Regions from separate parts of the Rhizobium sp. 01T437 genome, predicted to be linked through region 1. Evidence: predicted binding sites of a transcription regulator. Region 1 holds the regulator's gene; each other region holds the start of a gene.

Region 1 (10,038 bases):
GACGTCGACGACGGCCGTGTGGTGTTTGCCGCGATAGCCGATCAGGCCTTCTTCGTCGCCCGTCAGATCGATCGACAGCGCAATGCCGCCGCCGGATACGTTCGGCAGCTTGGAGGCGACGAGCGTTTCCGTTGCGTGCAACTTCAAAAGCTCCGGTTCGCCCAGAACCGAATGGCCGACGCGGAAGCGGATCTGTGACAGGCGCGAGCCGCGGCGCACGACGATGGGGAACGTGCGCGGGCTGATTTCGAGATAAAGCGGGCCGGAATAGCCTGATGGGATCTTGTCGAATTCCTGCGCGTAATCGGTGATGACGCGCGTGAAGATATCGAGGCGGCCGGTCGAACTCTTCGGATTGGCCGAGGCCGACATGTCGGCCGGCAGATCGAGGCGCTCCATCAGTGGTACGATGTAGACGCAGCCGGTTTCCAGCACCGCGCCTTCACTGAGGTCGATGACATGCAGGCTCAGCCGGTCGAGCTTGTCTGAAACGAGATGGGACGGGCCGGGCATGAAGCTGGCGCGCACACGGAAAGCCTTGGCGCCCAGCCGCAGATCCAGACTGGCAGGCTGGATCTGGTCGCGGTCCAGCTCGCGCTCGCTTTGAAGACGCCCCGTCTCAAACAGCGCGGCAATTGCGCGGTCGGCCAAAATTCCAGTTTCGCGAGCCATCATGCTCCATCCATAATTTGCAGCCGACAAAACCAAAGTCGGGGAATTGACGCAAGCTTAGAACGGCAGTATTGCAAATTTATCCCGTGGTGATTTGGCCGGTCGGCTTGCAGCCACGTTAAATAAGTGGCTAAAAAGACCGGGTTGAAAACCGGTCTGCATTTGCGGCCGGTTTTTTTGTTGTTTGAAAGTGGTGATGGCATGAGCAAGACTTGGCGCCCGGCAACCCAACTCGTCCACGGCGGAACGCTCCGCTCGCAATATGGTGAGACATCCGAGGCAATCTATCTCACGCAGGGTTTCGTCTACGATACGTCGGAAGCGGCAGAAGCGCGCTTCAAGGGCGAGACCGAAGGTTTCATCTATGCGCGCTACGGCAGCCCGACCAATGACATGTTCGAAAAGCGCATGTGCATGCTGGAAGGCGCCGAAGACGCGCGCGCCACCGCTTCCGGCATGGCCGCCGTCACCGCCGCCATTCTCTGCCAGCTGAAGGCCGGCGATCACATCGTTGCCGCGCGCGCCCTCTTCGGCTCCTGCCGCTGGGTCGTCGAGACGCTGGCGCCGAAATATGGCATCGACTGCACGCTGGTCGACGGCCGCTATCTGGAGAACTGGGAAAAGGCAATTACGCCGAAGACCAAGGTGTTCTTCCTGGAAAGCCCGACCAACCCGACACTGGAAGTGGTCGATATTGCTGGTGTTGCCAAGCTCGCCAACCAGATCGGTGCGAAGGTCGTCGTCGACAACGTCTTTGCGACGCCGCTCTTCCAGAAGCCGCTGGAGCTCGGCGCTCATATCGTCGTCTATTCCGCGACCAAGCACATCGACGGCCAGGGCCGCTGCCTCGGCGGCGTGGTTCTTTCCGACAAGGAATGGATCGACGAGAACCTGCATGACTATTTCCGCCATACTGGCCCCGCCATGTCGCCCTTCAATGCCTGGACGCTCTTGAAGGGCATCGAGACGCTGCCGCTGCGCGTCAAGCAACAGACGCAGAATGCCGCAAAGATCGCCGATTTCCTCGCCGATCAGGGCAAGGTCGCCAAGGTCATCTATCCCGGCCGCAAGGACCATCCGCAGGCCGATATCATCGCCAAGCAGATGACCGGCGGCTCGACGCTGGTCTGCTTCGAACTGAAGGGCGGCAAGGATGCGGCGTTCGCGCTGCAGAACGCGCTGGAGATCGTCAAGATTTCCAACAATCTCGGCGATTCCAAGAGCCTGATCACCCATCCGGCGACGACCACGCACAAGAACCTGACGGACGAGGCGCGTGCCGAGCTCGGCATTTCGCCTGGCACCGTGCGCCTGTCGGCCGGCATCGAAGACACGGACGATCTCATCGAGGATTTCGCCCGCGCGCTCGCCAAGGTCTCGGCCTGATCTTCTCCAGCATCGGCCCGAAAATCGGAATCGATTTTCGGGCCGATGCGTAGTTTCAAAGAGCAGAGCGTCCTTTGTGCGTTCGAAAGGACGCACGGCGTTCTAGGCACGGCAGCGGAAAGCACCGCGGTCGTGGCATTTGCCTTGAAATTAACACTGAGAGTTAGGCTTAATGAACGAAAGGCGGTCCAACCGGGGGTGGTGAGGCCGCGATCACTGTACCGTTTCTTGACGGCAGAGGCCTCTTATAAGATACGGGTAACATATCCTGACTAAGGTGTAAGGCATGTATCGCGCCCTCACACGAGATATCGAAGTCGTTGTCGAGCCGTTTTATCTGGAGGAGCAATCCGATCCGGAGGACGATCGTTACGTCTGGGGTTACCGTGTGGTCATCAGCAACAATTCCGGCATCGCCGTGCGTCTCGTCAACCGCTACTGGAACATTACCGACCAGAACGGGCAGATCGACGAGGTCAGCGGCCCCGGCGTCGTCGGCGAACAGCCGCGGCTGCAGCCAGGTGACACCTATGAATATTCCTCCGGTTGCCCGCTTGATACGCCATCCGGCCTGATGTTCGGCCACTACCAGATGGAGACGGACGAAGGCGAGATGTTCAATGTCGACATACCCGCCTTCTCGCTGGATTCACCCGGCCTGCTCAGGGTGCTTAACTAAAGCGCGGCGCGATCTTTCAGATTCGCTTACCACGCTTTAGACCTTGTTTTCGCATGTCGTTATCGCAAAACCGCTGCACAGTTTTGCGCAACATGCTTTTAGTCACTCCGCCGCTGCAACTTCGTGCACCGGGAAGCGGTAGGTCGTGGAGCAGAACTCGCAGGTGACCGAGATCTCGCCGTTTTCCTGGCTCGCCTCGATTTCCTCGGCGCTGAAGCCCTTCAGCACGCCACCGATCTTTTCCCGCGAACAGCTGCAACGATCGAAGACCGCTCGCGGTTCGTAGACGCGCACGCCGCGCTCGTGGAAGAGGCGGAAGAGCAAGCGCTCGGTGCCGACAAGCGGATCGGTCAGTTCATCGGCATCCACGGTTTCAACGAGCGAGCGGGCTTCCGTCCAGGCATCATCCTCGACATGGGCGCGCGCAGCCGTGTCACCATCACCGCCGTGAAGATCGGGCCGGCGCATACGCTCCGGCGCTTCCGGCAGGAACTGGGCGACGAGGCCCCCTGCCCGCCAGCGGTGACGCGGCTTACCGTTCTCGTCGCGGTCGAAGAGCTCGGCGGCGGCAAGGCGAACACGCGTCGGGATCTGCTCCGACTGGCGGAAATAGACGCCGGCAATGTCTTCCAGCGAGGTGCCGTCAAGCGCCACGATGCCCTGATAGGGCTGGCTGAACTTGCCCTGGTCGATGGTGAAGGCGAGCACGCCCTTGCCGAGGAGCTGTTCCGGCTCGGTCTCGCCCGATGCGATCGCCTGATCGAGCAGCGCCTGATCGAAACGGGCATAGGCACGGACATTCTCCGGCGTCGAGAAATCGGCGACCAGCAGATCGACGGGGCCGTCGCTCTTGGTCTGGACGGTGAACTTGCCGTCGAATTTCAGCGAGGTGCCGAGCAGCACGGTCAGCACCACCACTTCCGCCAGGAGGCGGGCGACGGGCGTGGGATAATGATGGCGTTCGAGGATTGAATCCAGCATTGGGCCGAGCTGGACGGCGCGACCGCGCACATCCAGCCCTTCCACCTGGAAGGGGACGACATGATCATCGCCGGCGAAATCGAACTCGCCGAGGGCGGCGGCAGCTTCTGCCATGGCTTTCACTCCTGTTTTGTCAGAGCAGCCGGCTAGCGTACCGGCTGCTTGCGCAGCCGCGAGTTTGGAACTCGCGACATCCGATTATGGTTCAGATCGCGCCCAGGCACCAAGCAAGAATCGACTTCTGCGCATGAAGACGGTTTTCCGCCTCATCGAAGACCACGGATTGCGGACCATCGATCACCTCATCCGTCACCTCCTCACCGCGGTGAGCGGGGAGGCAGTGCATGAACAATGCGTCTTTGCCGGCCTGCGCCATCAAATGCGCGTTGACCTGATAAGGCTGGAAGACATTGTGACCGCGGGCCCGATGTTCCTGATTCATGGAGACCCAGGTATCGGTCACCACGCAATCGACGCCGGCGACCGCACGGTCTGCATCATGGTAAAGCATGACTTCGGCGCCCTCATTGCGGGCCCAGTTCAGATAGTGATCCTTCGGCTCGGAACCAAGGGGTACGGCCATGTTCATGCGATAGCCGAAACGGGCAGCGCCTTCGACGAGCGAATGCAGCACGTTGTTGCCGTCGCCCGTCCAGGCGATCGTCTTGCCCTTGATCGGGCCGCGATGCTCTTCGAAGGTCATGATATCGGCCATGATCTGGCAGGGATGGGTATCGTCCGTCAGCGCATTGATGACCGGCACGGTCGCATGCTCGGCAAGCTCCAGCATGCGATTGTGGTCGGTCGTGCGGATCATGATCGCGTCGACATAGCGCGACAGAACCTTGGCGGTGTCGCCGATCGTCTCGGCGCGGCCGAGCTGCATTTCTGTACCCGACAGGAACAGCGTCTCGCCGCCGAGCTGGCGCATGCCGACATCGAAGGAGACGCGGGTTCGGGTGGACGGCTTCTCGAAGATCATGGCCAGCATCTTGCCGGCGAGCGGCTTGTCGCCGCTGCCTGCCTTGAATGCCTGCTTTCGCAGCTTGGCATCGTCCATGATGGTTCTGAGGTCGGATGCGGTGACCGCGGAGAGATCGAGGAAATGTTTGGGGGAAGCCATTGTTCGTTACCTGCTACGCCCGCCGTCGGGCGGGGCATTGTCCTATCAAGCGGTCTTCTTGACCTTGGCGGCACGGATGCTTTCGGCGGCGCGCTCGATACGGGAAATTCCCTCGCGCGCCTCTTCCGCGGTTACGACCAGCGGCGGAAGCAGACGGATGACATTATCGCCTGCCGGAATCGCCAGAAGATGGGCGGCGCGGATTTCCTTCAGAAGTTCTGCCGAAGGGATGGCAGCCTTGATGCCGAGCATCAGGCCTTCGCCTCTGATATCTTCGATGACATCGGGATAACGATCCTTGAGCGAGGCGAGGCCCTGACGGAAGACGAGGGTGATATCGCGCACATGCTGCAGGAAGCCATCGGCCAGGATGATATCCAGCACCGCGCTGCCGACAGCCATGGCCAGCGGGTTGCCGCCATAGGTGGAGCCATGCGTGCCGGCCTTCATACCGGAGGCAGCTTCTGCCGTTGCGAGGCAAGCGCCAAGCGGGAAGCCGCCGCCAATGCCCTTGGCAACCGCCATGATATCAGGCGAAACACCCGACCATTCATAAGCAAAGAGCTTGCCGGTACGGCCGACGCCGGTCTGCACCTCGTCGAGGATCAGCAGCAGGCCATGCTCGTCGCAGAGCTCGCGGAGCGCCCTCATGAATTCCGGGGTCGCCGGGCGAATGCCGCCCTCGCCCTGGACCGGCTCGATGAGGATGCCGGCCGTCTTATCGGTGATTGCCGCGCGGACGGCCTCGATATCGCCGAAAGGCACCTGATCGAAGCCGGGGGCCTTGGGGCCGAAACCTTCGAGATATTTCTCCTGACCGCCGGCGGCGATGGTCGCGAGCGTGCGGCCGTGGAAGGCGCCTTCGAAGGTGATGATGTGGAAGCGCTCGGGATGGCCCTTGGAGAACTGGTAACGGCGCGCAGTCTTGATGGCGCATTCGAGCGCCTCGGCGCCTGAATTGGTGAAGAACACCTTGTCGGCGAAAGTGGCATCCGTCAGGCGCTTGGCAAGCTTCTCCTGTCCCGGCACCTCATAGATATTGGAGAGATGCCAGACCTTGTCAGCCTGATCCTTGAGAGCGGCCACAACGTGCGGATTGCTATGCCCCACGGAGGTAACGGCAACGCCCGCGCCGAAATCCAGATATCGCTCGCCCGTTTCGGTGATCAGCCACACGCCCTCGCCTCGCTCGAACCGCAGCGGGGCACGAGAATAGGTATCATAAAGCGGCGAGGCTTCAGCCATGGCGCAATCTCCTGGTCAGGCTCTAAGGCAACGGACTCCGGCTAAGAAAACCAGGCCCGAAAAATCAAAAATGCCGCCTTGCGGCGGCAGGGAGCACTATTTACTTTTCGCACTGCAATGTCAACAAAACTGAGGATTTAGCACATGCGTCAAGCCTCAAATCAGACTTGCAGGTCTATCAACAGCTAATGTTGCAGAAATGACTCGCCGGGGAAGCAAGTTGGGGAAAACCCCGAATTCGGATTCATCGGATTCCTGCGACTCTTGTCACAGAGTCAGGCTCACACTAGGTTAAAGTTCAATTACTAGACTGCATGCGGCGGAACTAGTCACCAAAATTGATCAGGCGTTTCTTGCTTCGGAGACTTCCGAGGCAACGGTGAGGGATTCTGCCATCACCAACGCGAAAGGTGGAGACAGGGCAATGAACTGGACAGACGAGCGTGTCGAGAAGCTCAAGAAGCTTTGGTCAGAGGGGCTGAGCGCCAGCCAGATCGCTGCGCAGCTTGGCGGAGTGAGTAGAAACGCTGTTATCGGCAAGGTTCACCGGCTCAGTCTTCCCGGCCGCGCCAAGGCCGGCGGCACGGCAACCGCTGCGCGCGCACCCAAGCGCAATACGTCGGCTCCGCGCGCCCCGAACTATGCGTCTCGCATCACCACCCGCACCGTTACCCGCCAGCAGGGCGCAACGATGCTGAAGGAAGAGATCGAGATCGAAACGGTCGAGGAAATGGAATATGTGCCGGCCAAAAACGTGGTCGTGCCGATCTCCCGCCGCCTCGGCCTGACGGAACTGACAGAGCGCACCTGCAAGTGGCCGGTCGGCGATCCGCTGAAGGACGACTTCTACTTCTGCGGTTGCGACTCCCCGGATTCCTCGCCCTATTGCAACTATCACCAGCGCCTCGCCTACCAGCCGGTCAGCGAACGCCGCAAGGCTGTCCGGGTCGCCTGACCCGCACCTTCTCAACAAATGCAGCATCCGCCGCCCCTCTTCGCTGACGCGCAGAGGGGCGTATTTTTTTAGCCGGCACAGGAGGGCTGGAAAACGGCTCCTGACCACGATCTGCCGGAGGCCGATCTCTGCCTGCCGTTCACCATGCCTGACGATGCGAACTTATGTGGCCCAACGCCACCGATGCGTTTCAGCCCTAGACCGGTATGGAACGGTGGTCATGGCGCTGTAACGCGATTTTCTGATACAGATGCGGTATTCTCGTGGAGTAGCACGGCGCAAACAGTCGCTCAGGGGTGCCAATGGAGATCGATCCAAAGCGGATGACAATGGGGTTCGTCGGGACGGGCACGATTACCGAGGCCGTCGTCACCGGATTGAGCAAGACAGCGTTTCGCGACACACCGATCGTGCTGTCACCGCGCAGCGCGAGCGTCGCCGCCCGCCTTGCGGCGGCAAACCGGAATGTGTCGATCGCTTTGGGCAACCAGGATGTTCTCGACCGATCCGATCTCGTATTTGTGGCAGTGAGGCCGCAAATTGCCGAGGAGGTGATCCGCTCGCTCCGATTTCGGCCGGGTCACCATGTCATCAGCTTTGTCGCGGCCACGCCAATGGATCAACTGCTGGCGTGGATCGATCAACCAGTTCGCCTGAGCCTGGCAATTCCACTTCCGTTCGTCGCAGATCTTCAGGGCGCGACCGCGATCTACCCGCTCGACGAGGTTTCCCACGCCCTCTTTTCGGCGCTCGGAACGGCGATCCAGGTTGAAAACAAACTTGAGTTCGAACTTCTCGCGGTGGCGAGCTGCCTGATGGCCACCTATTTCGGCATCCTGGACGAGACGTCGACCTGGCTGCAGAGCCAGGGGCTTTCGGGAACGGCTGGCGACGCCTACCTCCGTCAATTGTTTTCCGGCCTCGCCCATGCTGCCCGTTCAAAACCTGTCGCGAGTTTTGATGAACTCATCGGCGAGCATTCGACCAAGGGCGGATTGAATGAACAGGTGCTCGAAGACTTTCGCGAGTTCGGCGGCACTGCGGCTCTGCAAAAGGCTCTTGATCGAGTTCTCGCACGCATTCGTCTGTAGAAAGCAGGTTCTCTCGAGGTCCGCTTTCGGCGCCTGGTGTCGGCTTTCATAAGAAGCTCGGGGTGCCAGATAGACAAACGGGCCGCCCGGCAAGCGAGCGACCCGTCTGGACCTCCGATCACTCGGATTAAGCTTCCATGGAATATCCCGCGCCGCGGACGGTGCGGATGACATCCTGCATGTTGGAGAAGTTCAGCGCCTTACGCAGGCGGCCGACATGGACGTCGACAGTACGTTCGTCCACGTAGATATCGTGGCCCCAGACGCCATCCAGAAGCTGCGAGCGGGAGAAGACCCTGCCCGGCGACGACATCAGGAATTCGAGCAGGCGGAATTCGGTCGGGCCGAGGCGGACTTCGCGGCTCTTGCGATGAACGCGATGCGTTTCGCGATCGAGCTCGATATCACCACACTTCAGAACGGTGGAGAGAACTTCCGGGCGGGCGCGGCGCAGCATCGCCTTGACGCGGGCGACGAGTTCCGGCGTGGAGAAGGGCTTGACGACATAGTCGTCCGCGCCGGTCGAAAGACCGCGAACACGCTCGCTTTCTTCGCCGCGGGCCGTCAGCATGATGATCGGCAGACGCTCGGTTTCCGGCCGCATGCGCAGCCGGCGGCAGAGCTCGATACCGGAAACGCCCGGCAGCATCCAGTCAAGGATGAGCAGGTCCGGGGTGCGCTCCTGAAGCCGGATTTCGGCCTCGTCGCCACGGAGGATCGTATCCACCTCGAAACCTTCAGCCTCGAGGTTGTAGCGGAGAAGCACGCTCAGCGCCTCTTCATCTTCAACAACTGCAACTCTTGGGATCATGCGTGTCAGTCTCCTAATGCATGATCCTTAAACCGGGGGTGATTTAAGCAAGGGACCATGCAGGAACTCGGAATTGGCTGCACCTTTGCGCGCCCCCGCGCGGGGCGCGCATGCAATCGGCAGTTCAGGATTACTCCGTCACCGCACCAACGGTATTGGAGCTATCGTCCTTCGGACGCTCGCCCTCCGGCTGGGCGCCGGTTGCCATGTAGTAGATCGTTTCTGCGATGTTGGTCGCATGGTCGCCGATACGCTCGATGTTCTTGGCGCAGAAGAGAAGATGCGTGCAGCTCGTGATGTTGCGCGGATCTTCCATCATGTAGGTGAGGAGTTCGCGGAACAGCGAGGTGTACATCGCGTCGATCTCATCGTCGCGCTCGCGGATGGACTTGGCCTTATCAGCGGAACGCGTCGTATAGACATCGAGCACTTCCTTGAGCTGGACGAGCGCCAGTTCGGAGAGATGCTCGAGACCGCGGGCGAGCTTGCGCGGAACGCCGGTGCTCTGGACGGCGATGACGCGCTTTGCGGTGTTCTTGCCAAGGTCGCCGACGCGCTCGAGGTCGGCGGCGATGCGGATCGAACCCATGATCTCGCGAAGGTCGGAGGCCATCGGCTGGCGACGAGCAATCGTGACGATCGCCTTGTCGTTGATTTCGCGTTCCGCGTGATCAAGGATCACGTCATCGGAAATGACCTTCTGGGCGAGCGCAGTGTCACCGTTGACAAGCGCACGGACGGCCTCGCCGACCATCTGTTCGGCAAGACCACCCATCTCGGAAATGCGCCGGGACAGGAATTTCAGATCGTCATCGTAAGCGGAAAAAATATGTGTCGATGCCATGGGGCTTTGTCCTCGAAAATCGGGAAGGCTTCACATCGCCAAAATCAGCCGAACCGGCCCATGATATAATCCTGGGTGCGCGGATCGTCCGGATTGGTGAACATCTTGTCGGTATCGTTTTCCTCGACCAGGTTGCCGAGGTGGAACATGGCCGTACGCTGTGATACGCGCGCGGCCTGCTGCATGGAATGCGTCACGATGACGATGGTGTAGTTTTCACGCAGCTCGTGGATCAGCTCTTCGACCTTGGC
Region 2 (10,038 bases), 110 kb from region 1:
CTGCCCCCAAAGTTGCTTCTTGACGGGCTGCTTTCAGTTTGGCAGGTTGGCCAGGATTGAATAAGAAATCAATAATTTAAGGGGGCGACCGTGATCAAGTCCGAATTGGTGCAGATTGTTGCGGCACGCAATCCGCATCTCTACCACCGCGATGTCGAAAATATCGTCAATGCGGTCCTCGACGAGATCACTGATGCACTTGCCGCCGGCAACCGCGTCGAACTGCGCGGCTTCGGTGCATTTTCCGTAAAGAACCGCCCTTCCCGCTCCGGCCGCAACCCGCGCACCGGCGATACGGTCTTCGTCGAGGAGAAGTGGGTCCCCTTCTTCAAGACCGGCAAGGAACTGCGCGAGCGCCTGAACCCGGGACAGGCCGACGAAGAGGATTGATCCTCGGCATCAGGCATCAAGCCGCACTTGAACTTCGCCGCCGCACTTCTATTCTGGCGTCCACGAAGCTTGCCTTCGCTAAACCGGCGCGGAGACCGACATGACCAAGAAGATCATCAACCTTTTGATTTTGCTGCCGCTTGGTGTCATCCTGATTATCTTCTGCGTCGCCAACCGGCAGAGTGTAACGCTTGCCTTCAATCCGTTTCGGCCGGAGGATCAGGTTCTTTCGCTCGCCGCGCCGTTCTTCGTTTTCCTGCTGATCGCTTTCATCATCGGCATGCTGGTGGGCTCTGCTGCGACTTGGTTCAACCAGGGCAAGCACCGCAAGCGCGCACGCGTCGAAGCCAAGGAGGCGATCCGCTGGCAGGGCGAAGCAGATCGTCACAAGACGCGCGCGGAAGAGATCGTCGGGCAACTGCCCTCACGGTGACTGCCGCTATTCCACTGGCGCCGGAGTGAAACTCAGCTCTTCATAATCGCCTTCGGGTGAGGCGCCTCTGCCGGTGACCTGAAAGCCATGTGCCAGATAGAAGGCCTTGGCGTCGCGGTTGTTGATGAGGCATTTCAGCCGATAGTTATGCTCTGGCCAGCCGGGGAGCGATTGCAGCAGGGCGGTTCCTGCGCCTTTGCCCTGGAATTCGGGCAGGATATAGAGCATGTGGATGAAATCATCCGCCGCCCAGATCGAGATAAAACCAGCTATTTTCCCGTCAGCCCCCTCACAGACGGAAACGACCTCGCCGTTGGTATGGGCGGCAAAATCCTCCCGATGAAATTTGCCGGGATCGACCCAGGTAAAGGTCTGGCGTCGGACGGACAGGTAGATATCGGCAAGCTGCATCGCGTCTTCGGGGCAGTTGGGTCGGATTTTCCAGGTCATCGGTCTTGCGTAAAAGGGATTATCGATGATGCCAAGCCCATGTGCCTAGCTTACGGCCTTTTCGATGACGGCCGCATTGAAGCTCCCCCAGAAGCGTCGCGCGAGCTTTTCCAGCGTGGTGCGGATCAGCCGGCCGCCGAGCTCGGCAATCCGGCCACCCGTATCGCCGTCCGCACTATAACGCAGCAGGGTGTGCAGCCCCTCATCCACCAAGGTGACGTCGGCTTCGCCCCTGGCAAAACCAGCAATGCCGCCCCGCCCTTCCGCGGCGATGGTGTAACTGCGCGGCGCATCGACATTCGAAAGCTTGATCTCGCCGTGGAGCGTCACAGAAAACAGGCCGAAGCCGACTTTGACGGTTGCCAGGAATTGCGTGGGCGACAGCTTTTCCACGCTCTGGCAGCCGGGAATGCATTGCCTGATGATATCGGGATCGTTCATGGCCGCCCATACGACATCCCGCCGCGCGGCGATGCGCTCCTCCCCGATCAGGTCCATCAGCAATTCCCCATTTCCATGATCTGACCATATCATAACGGGAAAGCGCTTTGCCAAGGTCGGGCGGAATGCTATTTGCACTGGCTCAATTGAATTAAGACGCGGAAGACCACGTTGAAACAAAGAGAACGCCGGCCTGGCGCGAAGGTAGCGACAGGCCCTTCCGGCGGACGCCGCTCCGATGTGCGGCCTACAAAACCGGAAAAGACGCCCGTTAAGGCGACACCAACGCGCGAACAGCGCCCACCGGCAGCCGTTCCAGCGGTAATAGAACGCCCGCTGACGGCGCGCCACGGCGAGCGGCCGGCAGAGCGCGTACCTGTCATCCTGGAATCGACGGGTGCTGGCGATTTCCATCTGATCGACAGCGGCAATGGCCAGAAGCTTGAACAATACGGCCCCTATCGGGTCGTGCGGCCGGAGGGACAGGCGCTTTGGCAGCCGTCGCTGCCCGCCCATGTCTGGGAGAAGGTCGATGCTGCCTTCACCGGCGATACGGATGAAGAAGGCACCGGCCGCTGGCGTTTTCCGAAGGAAGCGCTTGGCGAAACCTGGCCGCTCAACCTGCTCGGTGTCGATTTCTTCGGGCGCTTCACCTCTTTCCGGCATGTCGGGGTCTTTCCAGAGCAGATCGTTCACTGGAGCTGGATGAAGCAACAGGTGGAAAGCGCCGGACGGCCGCTGAAGGTGCTGAACCTTTTCGGTTATACGGGCGTTGCCTCGCTGGTCGCAGCGGCTGCCGGTGCGGAAGTCACCCATGTCGATGCCTCGAAGAAGGCGATCGGCTGGGCGCGTGAAAACCAGGCGTTGGGACGCATGGAAAAGCTGCCGATCCGCTGGATCTGCGAGGATGCGATGAAATTCATCCTGCGTGAGGAACGGCGCGGCAGCCAGTACGACATTATCCTCACCGACCCGCCGAAATTCGGCCGCGGTCCGAATGGCGAGGTCTGGCACCTTTTCGAGCACCTGCCGTTGATGCTGGATATCTGCCGCGAGATCCTGTCGCCGAAGGCGGTTGGCCTCGTGCTGACGGCCTATTCGATCCGGGCAAGCTTCTATTCCATCCATGAACTGATGCGCGAGACGATGCGCGGCGCAGGCGGCGTCGTCGAGTCAGGCGAACTCGTCATCCGCGAGGCCGGCCTTGACGGTAAAACGCCGGGCCGCGCACTCTCCACATCTCTCTTTTCCCGCTGGGTGCCGAAATGAACGAATTCCACGATCGCGGCCCTCGCAAGGTCGGGCATGTGAAGGAAGTCACCTCGCTTGCCAATCCGATCATCAAGGACATCAAGGCGCTGACCAACAAGAAGTCGCGCGAAGAGAGCGGCACCTTCATGGCCGAAGGGCTGAAGCTCGTCATAGATGCGATCGAGCTCGGCTGGACGATCCGCACGCTTGTCTATGCCAAGGCCGCCAAGGGCAAGCCGCTGGTCGAACAGATGGCAGCAAAGACCGTCGCATCCGGCGGTCTCGTGCTCGAAGTCAACGAGAAGGTGATTTCCTCCATCACCCGGCGCGACAATCCGCAGATGGTGGTCGGCATTTTCGAAACACGCTGGACGAAGCTTAGGGATATCAGGCCAAAGGATGGCGAGACCTGGGTAGCGCTCGACCGCGTGCGCGATCCCGGCAATCTCGGAACGATCATCCGCACAGCCGATGCGGCCGGCGCTTCCGGCGTCATCCTTGTCGGCGAGACGACCGATCCCTTCTCGCTGGAAACGGTGCGGGCCACCATGGGCTCGGTCTTTGCCGTTCCGGTTGCCCATGCGACGGCAGAGGAATTCACCGCCTGGAAGAAGCATGCCGGCGTTTCCGTCGTTGCGACCCACCTTGCCGGCTCGGTCGATTACCGCACGATCGATTACAAGAAAAAACCGGTCGTGCTGTTGATGGGCAACGAACAATCCGGCCTGCCGGACCAGCTTGCCAAGGAAGCCGATGCGCTTGCCCGCATTCCCCAGCAGGGCCGCGCCGATTCCCTCAATCTCGCCGTTGCCACCGCCGTCATGCTTTTCGAGGCACGCCGCCATCTCCTCTCACTGTCCGAGGGCAAATGACTGATCTTGCGACCGCACGCCCGGCGCTCTTCTCGCGACCGCTGCCGATCCTGATCTTCATCGTGATCGCCGTCATCCTCGACCAGATCGTCAAGATCGCCGTCGACCACTATCTGCCGCTGCAGGAAGCCATTCCCGTCATTCCGATGCTGGCGCTCTACCGCACCTACAATCTCGGCGTTGCCTTCTCGATGCTGTCGGGCATGGATGGGTGGTTCATCGTCGGCATGCGTCTGATCATCGTCGCCTTCGTGCTTTATCTCTGGCATCGCACGGCCAAAGACCGCTGGCTGGCGCATCTCGGATATGCGCTCATCATTGCGGGGGCGATCGGCAATCTCATCGACCGTTTCGCCTATGGCCATGTGATCGACTACATCCTCTTTCACACGGAAACCTGGTCTTTCGCTGTCTTCAATCTCGCCGACAGTTTCATCACTGTCGGCGCCGGCTGCGTCATTCTCGATGAGATGCTGCAGAAGCCGAAAAAGGCGGATCACTAAATTTTTAGCGGATTCCTGAAAACATTCGGAACGGGCAATATGTTAGCTGAACTGCATGCAGAGTATGGCGCAGCTACAGGAACGATTGTCCGCCGCGTTCGGCGGAGCCGCCGTTAGGGCCTATCGAGGCCGGACGGCGGGTGAATTGACGTCGCCGGCTACCCTTCGCTCCCTGCATCCATTGCTCTTCCATTGGCTCGGCGGAGCAGGTCTCATTTCGGCGATCCTGCTGCTATTGCTTTCTCATTGGGGCGGGCCGCTCATGGCGGGCCTCGGCCTCATCCTGATCTCCGCGATTGCAGGCTATCTTGCTGTTCTTTTCAGGAACGGAAACCGGCCCGGCGGCCGTAGCCCGGAGACGACGGAACGTGTCAATGCGACCGGTCTGCTCGGCACGGTCCATGACGTGCTCGGCGATATCGTCGTTACCCGCATGATGGACCGGCGCATCATCGGCGCCAACGATACCTTCCGCCACCTGACCGGGCGCGCCAAACCTGAAGGCCAGACCTGTGAAGAGATCGGCCTCGCCTTCCGTCCCGGCCCGCAACCGCATCGATACGATGTGGAGATTTCAACACCGGCCGGACAGCGCATCTTTCTCTGGCAAGATGTCGTGACCCGTGATCCGGCAAACGGACGCCTGCTTCTGCAGAGCATCGCACGCGACGTGACTGAAGAGCGGCTTGCCGCCGAAAGCCGTGAGGAGGCGCGGCAGAAGGCCGAGTATAACAGCGCCGCCAAATCTCGGCTGCTCGCCACGGTCAGCCACGAAATCCGCACGCCTCTATCAGGCATTCTCGGCATGGCGCATCTGATTTCCGAAACGAAGCTGACGCAGGAACAGCAGAACTATCTGACCAGCATCCGCCAGTCCGGCCATGCGTTGACGCAGCTGGTCGAGGATCTGCTCGACTTCTCCACCATCGAGGTCGGCCGTTTCCAGCTCCGCCCGCGGTCGGAATCGCTGCGCAAGCTCGTCGAAAGCGTCGTGGAAATGCTGGCGCACCGCGCCCATGAAAAGGGTATCGAGATCGGCGCCACGGTCTCCGCCGATGTGCCGGAGCTGATGAGCTTCGATCCGGCGCGGCTGCGGCAGGTGCTTTTCAACGTCATCGGCAATGCGGTGAAATTCACGCAGACCGGCGGTGTCTTCATCCACGTCTCCAGGGCGGCCGGCGAGTTGGTGATATCCGTGACGGATACCGGGCCTGGCATGACGGCGGAGGAGCAGGCCCGCATATTCGGGGAATTCGAACAGGGCGGCTCGCTTGCCCAGAAGAGCAACGGCACGGGCCTCGGCCTTGCAATCTCCGCCCGCATCATGCGCGAATTCGGCGGCTCACTGACAGTTGCAAGCGAGAGGGGCAAGGGCAGCCAGTTCACCATCCGTTTCCCCGTCGAACTTTCGGATGAGGATAAAGCCAGCCGGAATGCATTGCTGGCGGGAAACAGCATCGTGCTGCTTGCCCCGGCGGGTGCAGCGCGCAGAGCGATTGCCGAGACGATCACGACGCTCGGCGGGCGCTGCCACCTCGTCGCCGACGGCGAGGCGGCGCGCGAAAGCTTGCTGTCGCTCGCTCGCAGCGGTGACCGGCCGACCGATATCATCGTCGATCACCGCATGTCCGAGGAATTCTCGCTGCATATCGCCGATCGCACGGAGATCGCGGCACTCGGCCTGCGCAAAGTGCTGCTCGTCAATCCGGAAGAGCGGAACTCCTATTCGCTCGACCTCTTCGATGCGTGGCTGATCCGGCCGCTGCGCGAGCAGTCGCTGATCGACGTGCTGCGCGGACGCATGCGTGGCATGGAGAAGCGCGATGCGCTGAACGACAACCAGCCCGGCCTCGGCCCGTCCATTGCAGAACGGACGGCGGTGGGCGACGGCCTTTCGGTCCTCCTCGGCGAGGACGATCCGATCAACGCCATGCTGGTGCGCGTCATGCTGGAAAAAGGCGGCCACTCGGTCAGGCATGTGGATGATTTCGAAACCCTGCTCGATTGTGCGCTTGGTGACGACAGGCCCGACATCATCATCAGCGATCTTTCCATGCCCGGCGGCAACGGTATCGACATGCTCGGACGCCTGCGCGGACACGAACGTCGGCTCGATCTTCAACCGGTTCCGGTCATCGTTTTGACTGCGGACAAGAGCGACGAATCGCGGCGACAGGTCTTGCTCAACGGCGCCAATCGCGTCATGGTGAAGCCGGTGGATCCGGTCAGGCTGCTCACCGAAGTACAGGCGGTTGTTGCTCTTTCAGCCCGCCGGGCTGAGGCGCGCTAAAGCTGGGGAAAACGGCACGTTTCTTGCGTGCACAAATTCGGTATGTCACTTTCCTGTCGTACATAAGTGTTTTATGGCGTGTGATAGGCCGGAGACGGGAGAATCGCCATGTCTGTTGACATCCTTAATTGTGACGCTACTGCCGAGGCCGCTCGGCCCTCGACAGCTGCCGCCCCGAAGGAAGGCGATGTTCTCGGCCGCATCGGCAATCTAGAGACCCGCCTTGCCCGCAGCGCGCGTGAGATCGATGCCGCGCAGGCCGTGCGCTACCGCGTTTTCGTCGAGGAAATGAAGGCTCAGCTGCCAGCGGACGCCATGCGCCGCGAGCGGGACTTCGATGCCTATGACGCCTTCTGCGACCACCTTCTCGTTCTCGACCGCTCGATCGAGGGCGATGCCGAAGACCAGATCGTCGGTACCTACCGCCTGCTCAGACAGGACGTCGCCATGGCCAATGGCGGTTTTTACTCGGCTTCGGAATTTGCAATCAACGAGCTCATTGCCCGCCACCCCGACAAGCGCTTCATGGAGCTTGGCCGCTCCTGCGTGCTGCCGGAATACCGCACCAAGCGCATCGTCGAACTGCTCTGGCAGGGTAATTGGGCCTATGCGCTGAAGCACGGCATGAGCGCCATGTTCGGCTGCGCCTCCTTCCCGGGCGTTCACCCGGAAAGTCATGCGCTGGCTCTCTCCTTCCTCTATCACAGCGTACTCGCCAAGGATGAATGGGCCGTCGGCGCGCTGCCGCATCTGGCGCGCGACATGGACCTTATGCCGGCTGAAGGTGTCAATCCGAAAAGGGCACTGATGGCGCTGCCGCCGCTCATCAAGGGTTACCTGCGCCTCGGCGCAATGGTCGGCTCCCACGCTGTCGTTGATCAGGCGTTCAACACGACCGACGTGCTGATCGTGCTGCCGATATCAAGCATTTCCGACCGGTATCTCAACTATTACGGTGCGGACGCAGGCCGTTTTGCAAGCTGACGGCTGCCGCTTGACGGCGGTGCCTCGTCAATTCATTCTCTTTCGGCGTTTTCAGTAGGGCGCATCGGCAATGGTGCCGGCTGGGCTATGCCCGCCTACAACATCAAAACCTTGCGCCATGCCGAATTTCGAGAATCTCCGGAAGAAAGCCAAGCGGTTCAAACGGTGGCATCAGGATCGTTATTATCCTGTTGCACCGGAAATCCGCTATTGGCTTGCCCGCTACCGCCATCTCAGTGACCGGCAAATCCTCGAGCTTGAGTTCAAGCTTGCGGATGCGCAGGAACTCGTGGCGGCACAGGAGGGATTCGAAAGCTGGGCGGCGCTGAAAAAGGATTTCGCCGACATGAGTGCAACAGCCGAACAAAAATCCACATCCCAACCGACGTTGCTTGATGCCCAGCCGCAGCTTTTCGTGAGCGATATCCAGGCCGCCTGCGATTTCTACACACAGAAGTTGGGCTTCGCTCTTGCCTTCGTTTATGGCGAACCACCCTTTTACGCACAGGTCGTTCGCGGTGCAGCGAGGCTTAACCTCCGGCACGTTGACATGCCTGCCTTCCATCCGGAGCTTCGCCAGCGCGAGAGGGATATCCTCTCGGCGACGATTACGCTTGATGACGTGAAGGCGCTGTTTCTCGAATACACCGCAAACGGCGTTCCGTTTCATCAGCCACTGAGGCTGGAGCCCTGGGGTGCACGAACATTCATCGTATGCGATCGGGATGGAAATCTGATCGCTTTTGCGGGCTAGGCTGGTCTGAGAGCAGACCGCGTGAGCGGTCCGCTCTCTTCTTTATCAGGAGCCGGCAGCATAGGCCGCAATCGCAGCCATGTTGACGATATCGCTGTCCTTGGCGCCCATCGAGGTGATCTGCACCGCCTTGTCGAGGCCGACGAGGATGGGTCCGATGACCGTCGAGCCGCCGAGTTCCTGCAGCATCTTCGTCGAGATCGATGCCGAGTGGAATGCCGGCATGACGAGGACGTTGGCCGGACCGGAGAGGCGGCAGAAGGGATATTGCTCCATCACCTTACGGTTCAGGGCAACGTCGGCGGCCATTTCACCATCATACTCGAAATCGACGCGACGCTTGTCGAGGATCTTCACAGCTTCGCGGACGCGCTCCGAACGTTCACCCGAGGGATGCCCGAAGGTGGAATAGGCGAGCAACGCGACGCGCGGCTGGTAGCCCATGCGGCGCGCGAGACCTGCGGCCTCCTCAGCAATATCGGCAAGCTCCTCGGCCGTCGGCATATCGTGAACCGCAGTGTCGGCAACGAAGACCGTGCGGCCGCGGCAAAGCGCGATCGACACGCCGATCACTCGATGGCCCGGCTTATGGTCGATGCAGCGGCGCACATCTTCGAGTGCCGTCGAATAGTTGCGGGTGATGCCCGTCACCATGCCATCGGCATCGCCAAGCGCCACCATGGTGGCAGCGAAATGGTTGCGGTCATTATGGATCAGGCGCTGCGCATCGCGGTGCAAGTAGCCCTTCCGCTGCAGGCGGGCATAGAGATAATCGATATAGGCCTCGACGCGGGTCGAGATGCGGGCGTTGACGATCTCGAGGCCCGGACGATTGAGGTCGATGCCGGCGCGTTCGGCCGTTGCACGGATCAGATCCTCGCGGCCGAGCAGGATCGCGGTGCCAAGCTGCTGATTGGCGTAAGACATTGCGGCGCGCATCACCTGCTCTTCCTCGGCCTCGGCAAAGACCACGCGCTTCGGATGGCGGCGCACGCGCTCATAGAGGCTGGCGAGCGTGGATGCGATCGGGTCGCGGCGGGCCGACAGCTCCCGCTTGTAGCCAGCCATGTCGGTGATGATCTTGCGGGCGACGCCGCTTTCGATCGCCGCTTCGGCAACGGCGGCCGGAATGGCGGATATCAGTCGCGGATCGAAGGGAACCGGGATGATGTATTGCGCACCGAAACGCGGACGATTGCCCTGATAGGCGGCCGCAACATCATCGGGCACGTCTTCACGGGCAAGGCTGGCGAGTGCCTTCACAGCGGCAATCTTCATCGCATCATTGATTGTCGAGGCGCGGACATCGAGGGCGCCGCGGAAGATATAGGGAAAGCCCAGCACGTTGTTGACCTGGTTCGGATAGTCCGAACGGCCCGTCGCCATGATGGCGTCGTCACGGACACGAGCAACTTCCTCGGGCGTAATTTCCGGGTCAGGGTTGGCCATGGCGAAGATGATCGGCCGGTCGGCCATGGAGCTGATCATCTCCTCGGAGAAGGCGCCCTTCTGCGACAGGCCGAAAACGACGTCAGCGCCCTTCATGGCTTCTTCCAGCGTGCGGGTATCGGTCTTTGCCGCATGCGCCGATTTCCACTGGTTCATGCCTTCGGTACGACCCTGATAGATGACGCCCTTGGTATCGCAGAGGATGATGTTCTCAGGCGCAA
Region 3 (10,038 bases), on a different contig from region 1:
CCCTACAATGTCGATGCGGTGCTGATGTATGCCCAGCGCGGCCACGGCAAGCGCTCCAGCTATTATTCGGATTTCACCTTCGGCGTCTGGGCGGATGACGAGGATGGCGAACAGCTCGTCCCCGTCGGCAAGGCCTATTTCGGCTTCACCGATGCCGAGCTCGAAGTGCTGGACAAGTTCGTGCGTAACAACACGACCGAGCGTTTCGGTCCGGTCAGGGCAGTGCGGGCGGATAAGGAGTTCGGCTTCGTGGTGGAGGTCGCCTTCGAGGGAATCAATCGCTCCACTCGCCACAAGTCGGGCGTCGCCATGCGCTTCCCTCGCATTGCGAGATTGCGCCCCGACAAGCCCTCCTACGAGGCCGATCGGCTGCGGACGCTCATTGCTATGATCGACGCCAAAGCGGGTTGACGATATCTGCCTGCGCAAAAATGACGCAGGCCCCCCGTTTTCAACAGCATGTGTATTGGCGGCAACGCTCTTCCGGTGCAGATTTTTTGAGCCGGGGAAATGATGGGTGCCGCGTATGAGCTCGCAAGAACGAAATGCCTTTTTCCGTCAACGCCGCGGCCTGCTTGCAGGCATGGCAGGCTCTCTTATGCTGCCTCGCCTTGCGAATGCCTTCGATGTTCCCGATGTTCCGAGGCTCGCCAAGCATGACTATGCCGGTGTCCGCCATCACTTCCGCACCAAGCTGCTGCAGAAGGGGCCGGCGCCGGACAATTACGAGCCGCTGACAGCACCCGCCGATGCCGACCGGATCTTCTACCGCTCCGGCTATGGCGGCGAGCTGGAACTGACGGCCTGGGTGTCCAAATTCAAGCGCGAGAGCAAGCCAAAGCCCGGCATCCTCTTCCTTCACGGCGGCAATGCCATGGGCATGGGCCACTGGCAGCTCATGAAGCCCTACATCGATGCCGGTTATGTGGTCATGATGCCGTCCATGCGCGGCGAAAACGGCCAGATGGGCAATTTCTCAGGCTTCTATGACGAGGTGGACGACGTGCTCGCCGCGACCGAGCGCCTGCGCCATCTGCCGGGCGTCGATCCCGAGCGCCTCTTCATCGCCGGCCACAGCGTCGGCGGCACGCTGACCATGCTGACGGCGATGAGTACGCATCATTTTCGGGCGGCCGTGCCGATTTCAGGTAATGCAGATGCCTTCCGTTTCTTCAACCGCTATCCTGAAGACATCCGCTTCGACGATTCCAACACGCATGAATTCGAGGTGCGCACGGCGCTTTGCTACGCGCACAGCTTCAAATGCCCGGTGCGCGTACTGCACGGCACGGAAGAGTCTCACTTCAACGACCGCGCCGATCTGCTCGTCTCGCGCGCCCGTGCGGCAGGCACGCATATTGAAGCAGATACGGTCGCCGGCAACCATACCTCGGCGCTGCCGGCCGAGATCGAACAGAGCATCCAGTTCTTCCACGGTGTGGCGGCCTGATGGCTGCCGGATGCGGGTCCGGCAAGGACCTGCATCATCAGTCTTTTTCAGCCGATTTCAGCTTCGGCCACCAGCCTCGCGCCAGCCGCGAATGCCATCTTGCGAGCAGATAATGCTGTCTCTGTTGTCGCTGATGAGGGTGGTTTCATGAATTTTCTGCGCCGGGCTTTCCCGTTTGCCGGGCTCGCGGCTGCCGCAATGACGCTCAGCGGCTGCAACATTCTCGTGCCCGATGTCGCAGCCGATTCGCCTGCGCGCTTCGTGCAGGAAATCTCGCCGGTCTTCTACGAGCCACCCGGCGTCGATCCGCGCCGCGTCAAGCCGATCCCAGATCAGCCGGTGCCGCAGACGCGCGAACTCTACAAGACGCAGTTCCACCAGACTTACGGTCTGCCGGTCAGCAACCCGCTGAACCTCGACATGGGCATGTATGGCCAGTTGAAGGACGGCGATTTCACGTTACCGGCTATCCCCGCCACTCGCATCCATCCGGAATATCTGCGCCAGGAGGTCGATTACCAGACCAACGAGCGCCCGGGCACGATCGTCGTCGATACCAAGGACCGCTTCCTCTATTTCGTCGAGGGCAATGGCAGGGCGATGCGCTACGGTGTTGGCCTCGGCCGCGAGGGTTTCGCCTGGAAGGGCCGCGGCGTCATCCAGTGGAAGCAGAAGTGGCCGCGCTGGACGCCGCCGGTCGAAATGGTCTCCCGCCAGCCGGAAGTTCGTCCCTTCTCTGCGGAAAATGGCGGCATGAATCCGGGCCTCGCAAATCCCCTCGGCGCCCGCGCCATGTATATTTTCAAGGACGGCCAGGACACGCTCTATCGTATTCACGGCACGCCTGATTGGCAGTCGATCGGCAAGGCGGTTTCCTCCGGCTGCGTGCGTATGCTCAATCAGGATGTGGTCGACCTCTACGACCGCGTGCCGGCCAAGTCCGAGATCGTGGTGATGTAGGGCTGCAACAGGGCAGGCGAGATCGTCTGCCTGGAGTTGGACACGTCTGCGTGATGCTATGGTTTATTTAGTATAAGCCGATAGATTTTTTCCTTGTCGATTTCGGCATTGGACGAATCAGGGGTGAGCTGCATTTATGGCAAGCCCCGTATCACGAAGGAAATCAGTCCCGCGTCATGAGCCTCGATAAACCCCTCTCCCGTCGTAGCTTTCTTTCCTTTTCGGCTTTGACAGCGGCTTCCGCGCTGGCAGGCTGTGCCTCCACTTCGAATACGGTCGAAAATGGCGGCATGTCGATCAGCTACCGTTCGCCCTTCCGCGCGTTCCAGACGACGAGCGTGCCCGGCGAAGCAGAACTTGCCGTCATGTACGGCCCAATCGAAGACGGCGGTTTCCTCATCCCCGCCGTTCCCTATCAGCAGATCGATCCGCGCTACTATCGCCAGCAGGTCGTGGATCCGACGGGTCAGCCGCCCGGCACCATCGTCGTCGATACGCCCTCGCGCTTCCTCTATCTCGTCCAGCCCGGCGGCATGGCGATGCGCTACGGCGTCGGCATCGGCCGCGAAGGCTTCGCCTGGTCGGGTAACGGCGTGATCCAGTGGAAGCAGAAATGGCCGCGCTGGAAGCCGCCGAATGAGATGGTTGCCCGCCAGCCGGAGCTTGCGAAATATTCGATCGACCGCGGCGGTATGGAGCCAGGCCTCCTGAACCCGCTCGGTGCGCGCGCCCTCTACATCTTCTCGAACAACGAAGATACGCTCTACCGCCTGCACGGCAATCCGGAATGGCGCTCCATCGGCAAGGCGGTCTCGTCGGGCTGCGTGCGCCTGCTCAATCAGGATATCATTGACCTCTACGATCGCGTTCCCAACAAAACCCCGATCGTTGTTTGGCAGTGAGGAGAGGTGCCGCGCAGCGGCAACAATCGATCCAGTGAATCGATTGTAACGACGAACGCCCGAAGCGTAAGCGCAGGGCTGGAGTGGTGCCTAGCCCAAAACAAAAACCGCCCGATCGGGCGGTTTTCCTTTTTCATTTGGGGAATTCTCAAGCCGCCTCAGCGCAAATCCCAGCTCTGCATCCCGAAGCAAGCAGCGCCTTATCCGCCACCTCGACAAACAATCGCCGAAACCACGACGCCCGCTCGTCCGCCCTGTCCACCCGCCGATACAGCATCGACACCGGATCGGCCGGCAGCTCGATCGGCGGCATCGACACCTCGAGATTGTGAAGCTGCGCCATGCAACGGCCCAGCGATTCCGGCACGACGGCGATCGACGGCATGGCTCTCAGCGCCGGCGGCACGGCCGAATAGCGGGGAACGGTCGCCACCACGTTGCGGCTCAGACCCACTTTGTCGAGCGCGGCATCGACCGCCGTTGTCGCGCTGCCGACAAAGGAGATGGCGATATGCGGCGCGGCGATGAAATCCTCGACGCTGATCGGCGGCTTCAGCTTCAACTGCTGCGGATCGTAGATGGCGATCGAGCACTGCTCGAACAACGGCATGCGGATATGCCAGGAGGCCGGTTCGCCATGAACGGAGATGCTGAATTCATACGCGCCGTCATCGAGCATCTGCGCCGCATCGCGCTTGTCGGCAGCGACACCCACGAGCCGTGCGCCCGGCGCAAGCTGGCGCAGCCGCGCGACCAGAGGGCCGAAGAAGGCCGTTTCCAGATTGTCGCACATGCCGACGCGGAATTCGCCCTGCCAGGTTGATGGATCGAAGCCAGTGGGCGGGCGGATCGCCCGTTCGATGCCGGAGAGCGCATCCTCGATTGCCGGTGCGATGGCCAGCGCCCGCGCCGTTGGCTGCAGGCCGCGGCCGACGCGCACGAACAACTCATCATCAAGTGCCTCGCGCAGCCGCTTGAGAGCGGCCGAAAGTCCGGGCTGGCCGAGCAGCAGCCTTTCGGCAGCACGGCTGACATTGCGCTCCTGCATCAACACCGAGAAGGCGAGCAGAAGGTTGAGATCGATTTTGCGAAGGATAGCGTCATTCATCATTATCAGTAATACCTGACATGGGTACTATCAATTTGCAATAGGGTCGGAAGCTGTACATTTTCTCGTTCCCTGCCGCCCGCCAGCCTCCCGGCGAAGGCGTCAGCAAAGAAGGAACTGAGATCGATGACAAATTCCCCATCTCCACGCGGAGCCGGCCTGGCGTTGCTGCTGCTCTGCGCTGCGAATTTCCTTGACGCCATGGATGTGTCCACCATCGGGGTCGCCCTGCCTGCCATCCAGACCGAACTTGGTATGCCGGCAACCTCGCTTCAATGGGCCGTCAGCGCCTATGTGCTGGGTTACGGCGGATTCCTGCTGCTCGGCGGCCGTGTCGCCGACCTCTTCGGCCACCGCCGCGTCTTCCTCTGGTCGCTCGGCATCTTCGCGGCCGCCAGCATTGCCGGCGGCTTCGTGGATAGCGGGCCGACGCTGATCGCTGCCCGCCTGGTGAAGGGCATCGCCGCAGCCTTCACCGCCCCGGCGGCCCTTGCCCTGCTGCTCTCCGTCTTCGGCGAGGGCGAGAAGCGGGCAAAGGCGCTCGGCGTCTTCGCCTCCACGGGCGCCACCGGCTTTGTGCTCGGCATGGTGCTCGGCGGTGCCGCCACCCTGGTGAGCTGGCGGGCAACGCTCGTCATGGGCGCTCCGGTCGCAATCCTCACGCTGGCGATCGCTCCCTTTGTCCTGCCTCCGGATGCGCGGCGCGGCGAGGGACGCAAGCATTTCGACTGGGCGGGCGCCTTGACGATCACCCCCGGCCTGCTGCTCTTCGTCTTCGGCATCACCAATGCTGCCGCAGCCGGCTGGAATGACTTCTTCACCTGGGGTTCGCTCGTTGCCTCCGTGGTGCTGATCGCGCTCTTCTTGATCGTCGAATCGCGCCATGCCGACCCCATGGTGCCGCTGCATATCTTCCGCAGGGCAAAACTCAGCCATGCCAATGCCATCGCCGCTTTGTTCCAAGGCGCCTATGTCGGCTTCCAGTTCATCGCGACGCTCTATTATCAGGATGTCATCGGCTGGTCGGCCTTTGCCACCGGCTTCTGCTTCGCCTTCGGCGGCGTCTGCGTCATGTTCCTGGCACCGCGTTTTGCCACTGTCGCGCAGAATCGCGGCACGACGGGCCTGATGGCCGTCGGTGTCGGCCTGCAGGCGACGAGTTACATCCTCTGGGTCGCTCTGGTCGGCCACATCGATCCGATCATCCTGGTTGCCCTCAACCAGATCCCGCTCGGTGTCGGTTATGCCATTACCTATCCGGCGATCCAGGTTGCAGCACTGTCTGATGTCGAAGAGGACAAGTCCGGCCTTGCCTCCGGCCTGCTCTTTGCCTCCTTCCAGATCGGCGGCGGCATTGTGCTGGCGGCCGCTTCCGCGATCTTCGCCGCAGCTCCGCACTTCGGCTGGGATCCCTATGTCGGCGGTATCGTCTTCGTGGCGCTGCTGGCGATCCTGATCACCCTGCTTGCCGCTGTCGGCCCGAAGACCTCTACGCTTCGCCCGCAGGCCTATCAGGCAGCAGAATAATGCAAATTGCCCGCGCCGGCGTGGCGCGGGCATCCTCTTTCAGCCGATGATCAAGTCACGGCCTATATGCTTGCGTTGAGATTTCCCCTGAGCCGGGTCAGCATGTCGCGCATGACGGCCATTTCCTCCAGCGTGCAGCCGATCGCCTCGCCTATCGAAGACATGATCGTATTGACCTCGCCCCTCATCGCCTGACCTTTCGGCGTCAGCGACACGATGACCTGCCGCTCATCGCGGGAATCGCGGGTGCGCTTGATGAGGCCGTTCTGCTCCAGCCGTTTGAGGAGAGGGGAGAGCGTGCCGGAATCGAGATCGAGCTGCTCGCCGATCGTCTTGACAGGCAGTTCGGCCTTTTCCCATAGCACTAGCATGACGAGATATTGCGGATAGGTGAGCCCCACCTTGTCGAGTATGGGCTTATAGGCGCGGGTAAAGGCATGCGCTGTCGCATAGACCGCGAAACAGAGCTGCTTCTCCAGCCGCTTTTCCTCTTCCGGTATTTCCATCACTTTCGCAGGTCTCGCTTTCATCGCCGCCATCCCTAGAGGACTTCATTGTCCTCCTTTCAAATTCCGAATGCAATTTGCAAAATTCACTTGCGTACAATTTAATTGGGCATTATTAAAAACTCAACCCGAACGAACGGGGCCAACCAAAGGAGATTGTCATGCCTATTCTCTATACGACCAAAGCTTCCGCCACCGGTGGCCGCGCAGGCCGCGCCGTTTCCGAAAACGGTGTTCTCGACGTCACGCTGACCGTGCCGAAGGAACTCGGCGGCGACGGCGCAACGGGCACCAATCCCGAACAGCTCTTTGCGGCCGGTTATTCGGCCTGCTTCCTCGGTGCTTTGAAATTTGTGGCCGGCAAGGAAAAGGTCAAGATTCCCGAGGAAACCACCGTCTCTGCAACCGTCGGCATCGGCCCGCGTGAGGATGGCGGCGGCTTCGGGATCGAAGTGGCCCTGACCGTCAACATCCCGGGCGTCGACCGCGAAACTGCCGAAAAGCTCGCTGCGGCCGCTCACATCGTTTGCCCCTACAGCCACGCCATGCGCACCTCGACCGAAGTTCCGGTCACGGTTGCCTGATTATTCTGCAGCATCAGTCGAGAAGGGCCGGGGTATTGCTCCGGCCTTTTATTTTGCGCTCAGTGCGCGGCCTGCTGTGTCGGACTAGGCAGCTGGTCCGCATCGGTCAGCGTGCCGAGGAACGCGACGATGTCGTCGATTTCCGATTCCGTCAGCGCCGGCGGGTCGCCGGGCTTGCGGCCGAAAGGCGGATCCTGATTGAGGTTGTCCCAATAGGCTTGCGGAACATCGTCATATTTGCGGATCGTGCCGTCGGCATTTTTCGGATACCAGCGACCGGGATCGCTGTCGCGCGTAGCGTAGAAGGAGACGACGTCACGCAGCGAATGGAAGTAGCCATTGTGGAAGAAGCTCTTCTTCACCGCCGCGTTGCGCAGCGTCGGCGTGCGGAACAGGCCGCAATAGTCCGGCCGGTCCCTGAAGTCGGTACGCTGAGGGCCGCAGAGGCCGAGATCGTGATAATCAGGGTCGCTGTTGGCGGGGATCGCCATGTTGCGCGGCACCGCCAGCCCCAGGAAGCCGAAGTCGGAAAACTGCGGCGGCTCGCCGTCATTGGCGGGCTCGCTCAAATGACAGCTCGAACAGTTTCCCTTGGCCGGATCCTCGAAGAGTTCACGCCCATGCAGCTCCTGCGCAGTCAGTGTTCCCTTGCCGGCAAGGAAGGCGTCATAGCGGCTGGAATAGGGGTAGAAATCCGCACCGCTCTGCTCGAAGGTGCTGAGAGCCTCGACCGCACCCTGGAAGGCATCCCTGGTATTGCCGAATATATCCTGGCCGAAAATCTCCCGGAAATCCTCCGCATAGACCGCCTTGCGGAGCGAGGCGACAACTTGGGCCTCATCCTTGTTGCCCATTTCGAAAGGCGAAAGCAGGGGGATCTTCGCCTGGTCGTAACCGTGGTCCACGCGCCCGTCCCAGGTCAGGCCACCTGTTGGCCCGTTGTCGACGCTCTCGTCGCCTTCGTCTTCGGAATCGTAGAAATGCTCTGTGAACGAGGGTATCGCCTGCAGGTAGCGCAAGGTTGGCACGGCGCGCTGTCCCGGCTGGTCCATATGCGGCCCGCCCATTTCGACCGGTGTCGCGCTAGTAGGTGCAAAAGCATGATGCGGATCGTGGCAGGAGGCGCAGGCCTGCACGCCGGAGGCGGAAAGCGAAGTGTCGGAGAACATTTTCCGGCCGAGTTCCGTCAGCGCTTCGGCGCGGGCATAGGCTTGCGTCCGTGACATCGGGCCGGGATGCACACCGCCGACAACGGCCGCGCTGCTTTGCCGCAGGGGCAAGATGGCAAAACCGAGCGCTGTCGCCGCCAAACCGAGCGCCATACCAGACCGGAGGAGCCAGATAATCTTCGTCGCCATGTCAGGGATTCCAATGGGTTAACATTGTGGGCCCTCATGATCGAACCTGACTGCAACAGATTGATGACGCGCGCGTACCGGCCGCAGGCCCAACCCGCCCGATGTCACAAAGTTGATAGATGGCGGGAATAGCGTCTCGCCTGCGCTTGGCCATTCCACGTCCGCCGGGCGCCCCTCTAGCCACGCCCCCTTAGCCATGAGGTATCCCGCCATGACCAGACTGAATCTCCTCCGCAATCTTTCGCTGGCCGGCTCGGCCATGCTGCCGCTGGTATCAGCCGCGGCCGCCTATGCAGCACCCGCCGGTATGGACAAGATCCAGAATATCGTCGTCATCTACGCTGAAAACCGCAGTTTCGATAACCTCTATGGCAGCTTTCCGGGCGCCAACGGCCTTGCCAATGCAAGCGAAAGCCAGGCACGGCAGCTTGATCGCAACGGCGCGCCTCTCGCCGAACTGCCGCCTTCCTGGGGCGGCCTGACCGCCAAGGGTGTCACGCCCGCCGTCACCGAGGCCCAGTCCGCTCACCTCGCCAACGCCGTCTTCTCGATCGACGATCCCAAGGGCTTCGCGCAGACGACAAACGTCATCACCCGCGACCTCTGGCATCGTTTTTATCAGGAGCAGATGCAGATCGACGGCGGCAAGAACGATAAGTTCGTCGCCTGGGCCGATTCCGGCGGCCTCGTCATGGGCCATTATGACGGCTCGATCCTGCCCATGTGGCAGGTCGCCAAGAAATACGTCCTCGCCGACAACTTCTTCCAGGGCGGTTTCGGCGGCTCTTTCTTCAACCACTTCCAGCTGATCTGCGCCTGCGCGCCCTATTATGCGGATGCCGACAAGAGCCCGGCCAAGCCGACGATCGCCAAGGTCGATGCCGACGGCATTTCGCTTACCGTTGCCGACAACGGACCGAAATCCGCCCTCGATGGCGCTCCGAAGTTCGTCTCCGACGGCAACCTCACGCCGGATTTCCATGCGGTCAACACCATGCAGCCGCCTTATCAGCCGAGCGCTAACGCCCCGGCCAAGGACGGCGATGCAACCTATGCCGATCCCTCGCAACCGAACACCCTGCCGCCGCAGCACGAGATTACCATCGGCGACCTGCTGTCGCTGAAGGGCGTCACCTGGGCATGGTATAGCGGCGCCTGGCAGGCAGCACTCGATGGCAAGAATGCCACGCCGGTGCCGAACTTCCAGTTCCACCACCAGCCCTTCAACTACTTCGCCAACTATGCGCCGGGCACGCCCGCCCGCGCCGAGCACCTGAAGGACGGCGGCCTCGGCGGCGAAGCCTTTATCAAGGATATCGACGACGGCAAGCTGCCGGCCGTTTCCTTCTACAAGCCGCAGGGCAACCTCAACGAACATGGCGGTTACGCCGATGTTTCGAGCGGCGACCAGCACCTCGCTGACCTGGTTTCGCATCTCGAAAAGAGCCCGCAATGGGAGCACATGCTGGTCATCGTCACCTATGACGAAAACGGCGGCTTCTGGGATCACGTCGCACCGCCGAAGGCGGACCGCTGGGGCCCGGGCAACCGCATCCCGGCCTTCATCATCTCGCCCTATGCTAAAGGCGGCATGGTCGACCATACCCAGTATGATACGACTTCGATCCTGCGCCTGATCACCG

Evidence for each region. Region 1 encodes PhoB, which activates phosphate uptake and scavenging genes when phosphate is short. Its sites were predicted from a motif close to TGTCATNNANCTGTCAT; they were not measured.
Region 2: the regulator PhoB is predicted to act here: its motif matches at 6,674-6,690, upstream of olsB (l-ornithine N(alpha)-acyltransferase).
Region 3: the regulator PhoB is predicted to act here: its motif matches at 8,448-8,464, upstream of AC1DM5_RS20235 (acid phosphatase).

The regions. Positions count from the first base shown of each region.
Region 1 covers NZ_JBFTPM010000006.1:124,116-134,153, forward strand. The annotation lists gene AC1DM5_RS13650 (2'-deoxycytidine 5'-triphosphate deaminase) at 1-675, opposite strand, end outside; SAM riboswitch at 749-827, shown strand; gene AC1DM5_RS13655 (O-succinylhomoserine sulfhydrylase) at 874-2,058, shown strand; gene apaG (Co2+/Mg2+ efflux protein ApaG) at 2,345-2,737, shown strand; gene AC1DM5_RS13665 (Hsp33 family molecular chaperone) at 2,840-3,832, opposite strand; gene argF (ornithine carbamoyltransferase) at 3,924-4,841, opposite strand; gene AC1DM5_RS13675 (acetylornithine transaminase) at 4,887-6,086, opposite strand; gene AC1DM5_RS13680 (GcrA family cell cycle regulator) at 6,511-7,041, shown strand; gene AC1DM5_RS13685 (pyrroline-5-carboxylate reductase) at 7,344-8,132, shown strand; gene phoB (phosphate regulon transcriptional regulator PhoB) at 8,260-8,943, opposite strand; gene phoU (phosphate signaling complex protein PhoU) at 9,074-9,787, opposite strand; gene pstB (phosphate ABC transporter ATP-binding protein PstB) at 9,832-10,038, opposite strand, start outside.
Region 2 covers NZ_JBFTPM010000006.1:236,660-246,697, forward strand. The annotation lists gene sppA (signal peptide peptidase SppA) at 1-60, shown strand, start outside; gene AC1DM5_RS14190 (integration host factor subunit beta) at 91-390, shown strand; gene AC1DM5_RS14195 (LapA family protein) at 491-823, shown strand; gene AC1DM5_RS14200 (N-acetyltransferase family protein) at 830-1,273, opposite strand; gene AC1DM5_RS14205 (CoxG family protein) at 1,319-1,771, opposite strand; gene AC1DM5_RS14210 (class I SAM-dependent methyltransferase) at 1,886-2,983, shown strand; gene AC1DM5_RS14215 (TrmH family RNA methyltransferase) at 2,980-3,837, shown strand; gene lspA (signal peptidase II) at 3,834-4,340, shown strand; gene AC1DM5_RS14225 (hybrid sensor histidine kinase/response regulator) at 4,396-6,630, shown strand; gene olsB (l-ornithine N(alpha)-acyltransferase) at 6,739-7,614, shown strand; gene AC1DM5_RS14235 (bleomycin resistance protein) at 7,733-8,368, shown strand; gene AC1DM5_RS14240 (NADP-dependent malic enzyme) at 8,414-10,038, opposite strand, start outside.
Region 3 covers NZ_JBFTPM010000009.1:150,393-160,430, reverse strand. The annotation lists gene AC1DM5_RS20280 (cisplatin damage response ATP-dependent DNA ligase) at 1-411, shown strand, start outside; gene AC1DM5_RS20275 (alpha/beta hydrolase family protein) at 527-1,450, shown strand; gene AC1DM5_RS20270 (L,D-transpeptidase) at 1,598-2,410, shown strand; gene AC1DM5_RS20265 (L,D-transpeptidase) at 2,587-3,312, shown strand; gene AC1DM5_RS20260 (LysR family transcriptional regulator) at 3,461-4,423, opposite strand; gene AC1DM5_RS20255 (MFS transporter) at 4,547-5,947, shown strand; gene AC1DM5_RS20250 (MarR family transcriptional regulator) at 6,010-6,486, opposite strand; gene AC1DM5_RS20245 (organic hydroperoxide resistance protein) at 6,615-7,037, shown strand; gene AC1DM5_RS20240 (cytochrome-c peroxidase) at 7,097-8,395, opposite strand; gene AC1DM5_RS20235 (acid phosphatase) at 8,607-10,038, shown strand, end outside.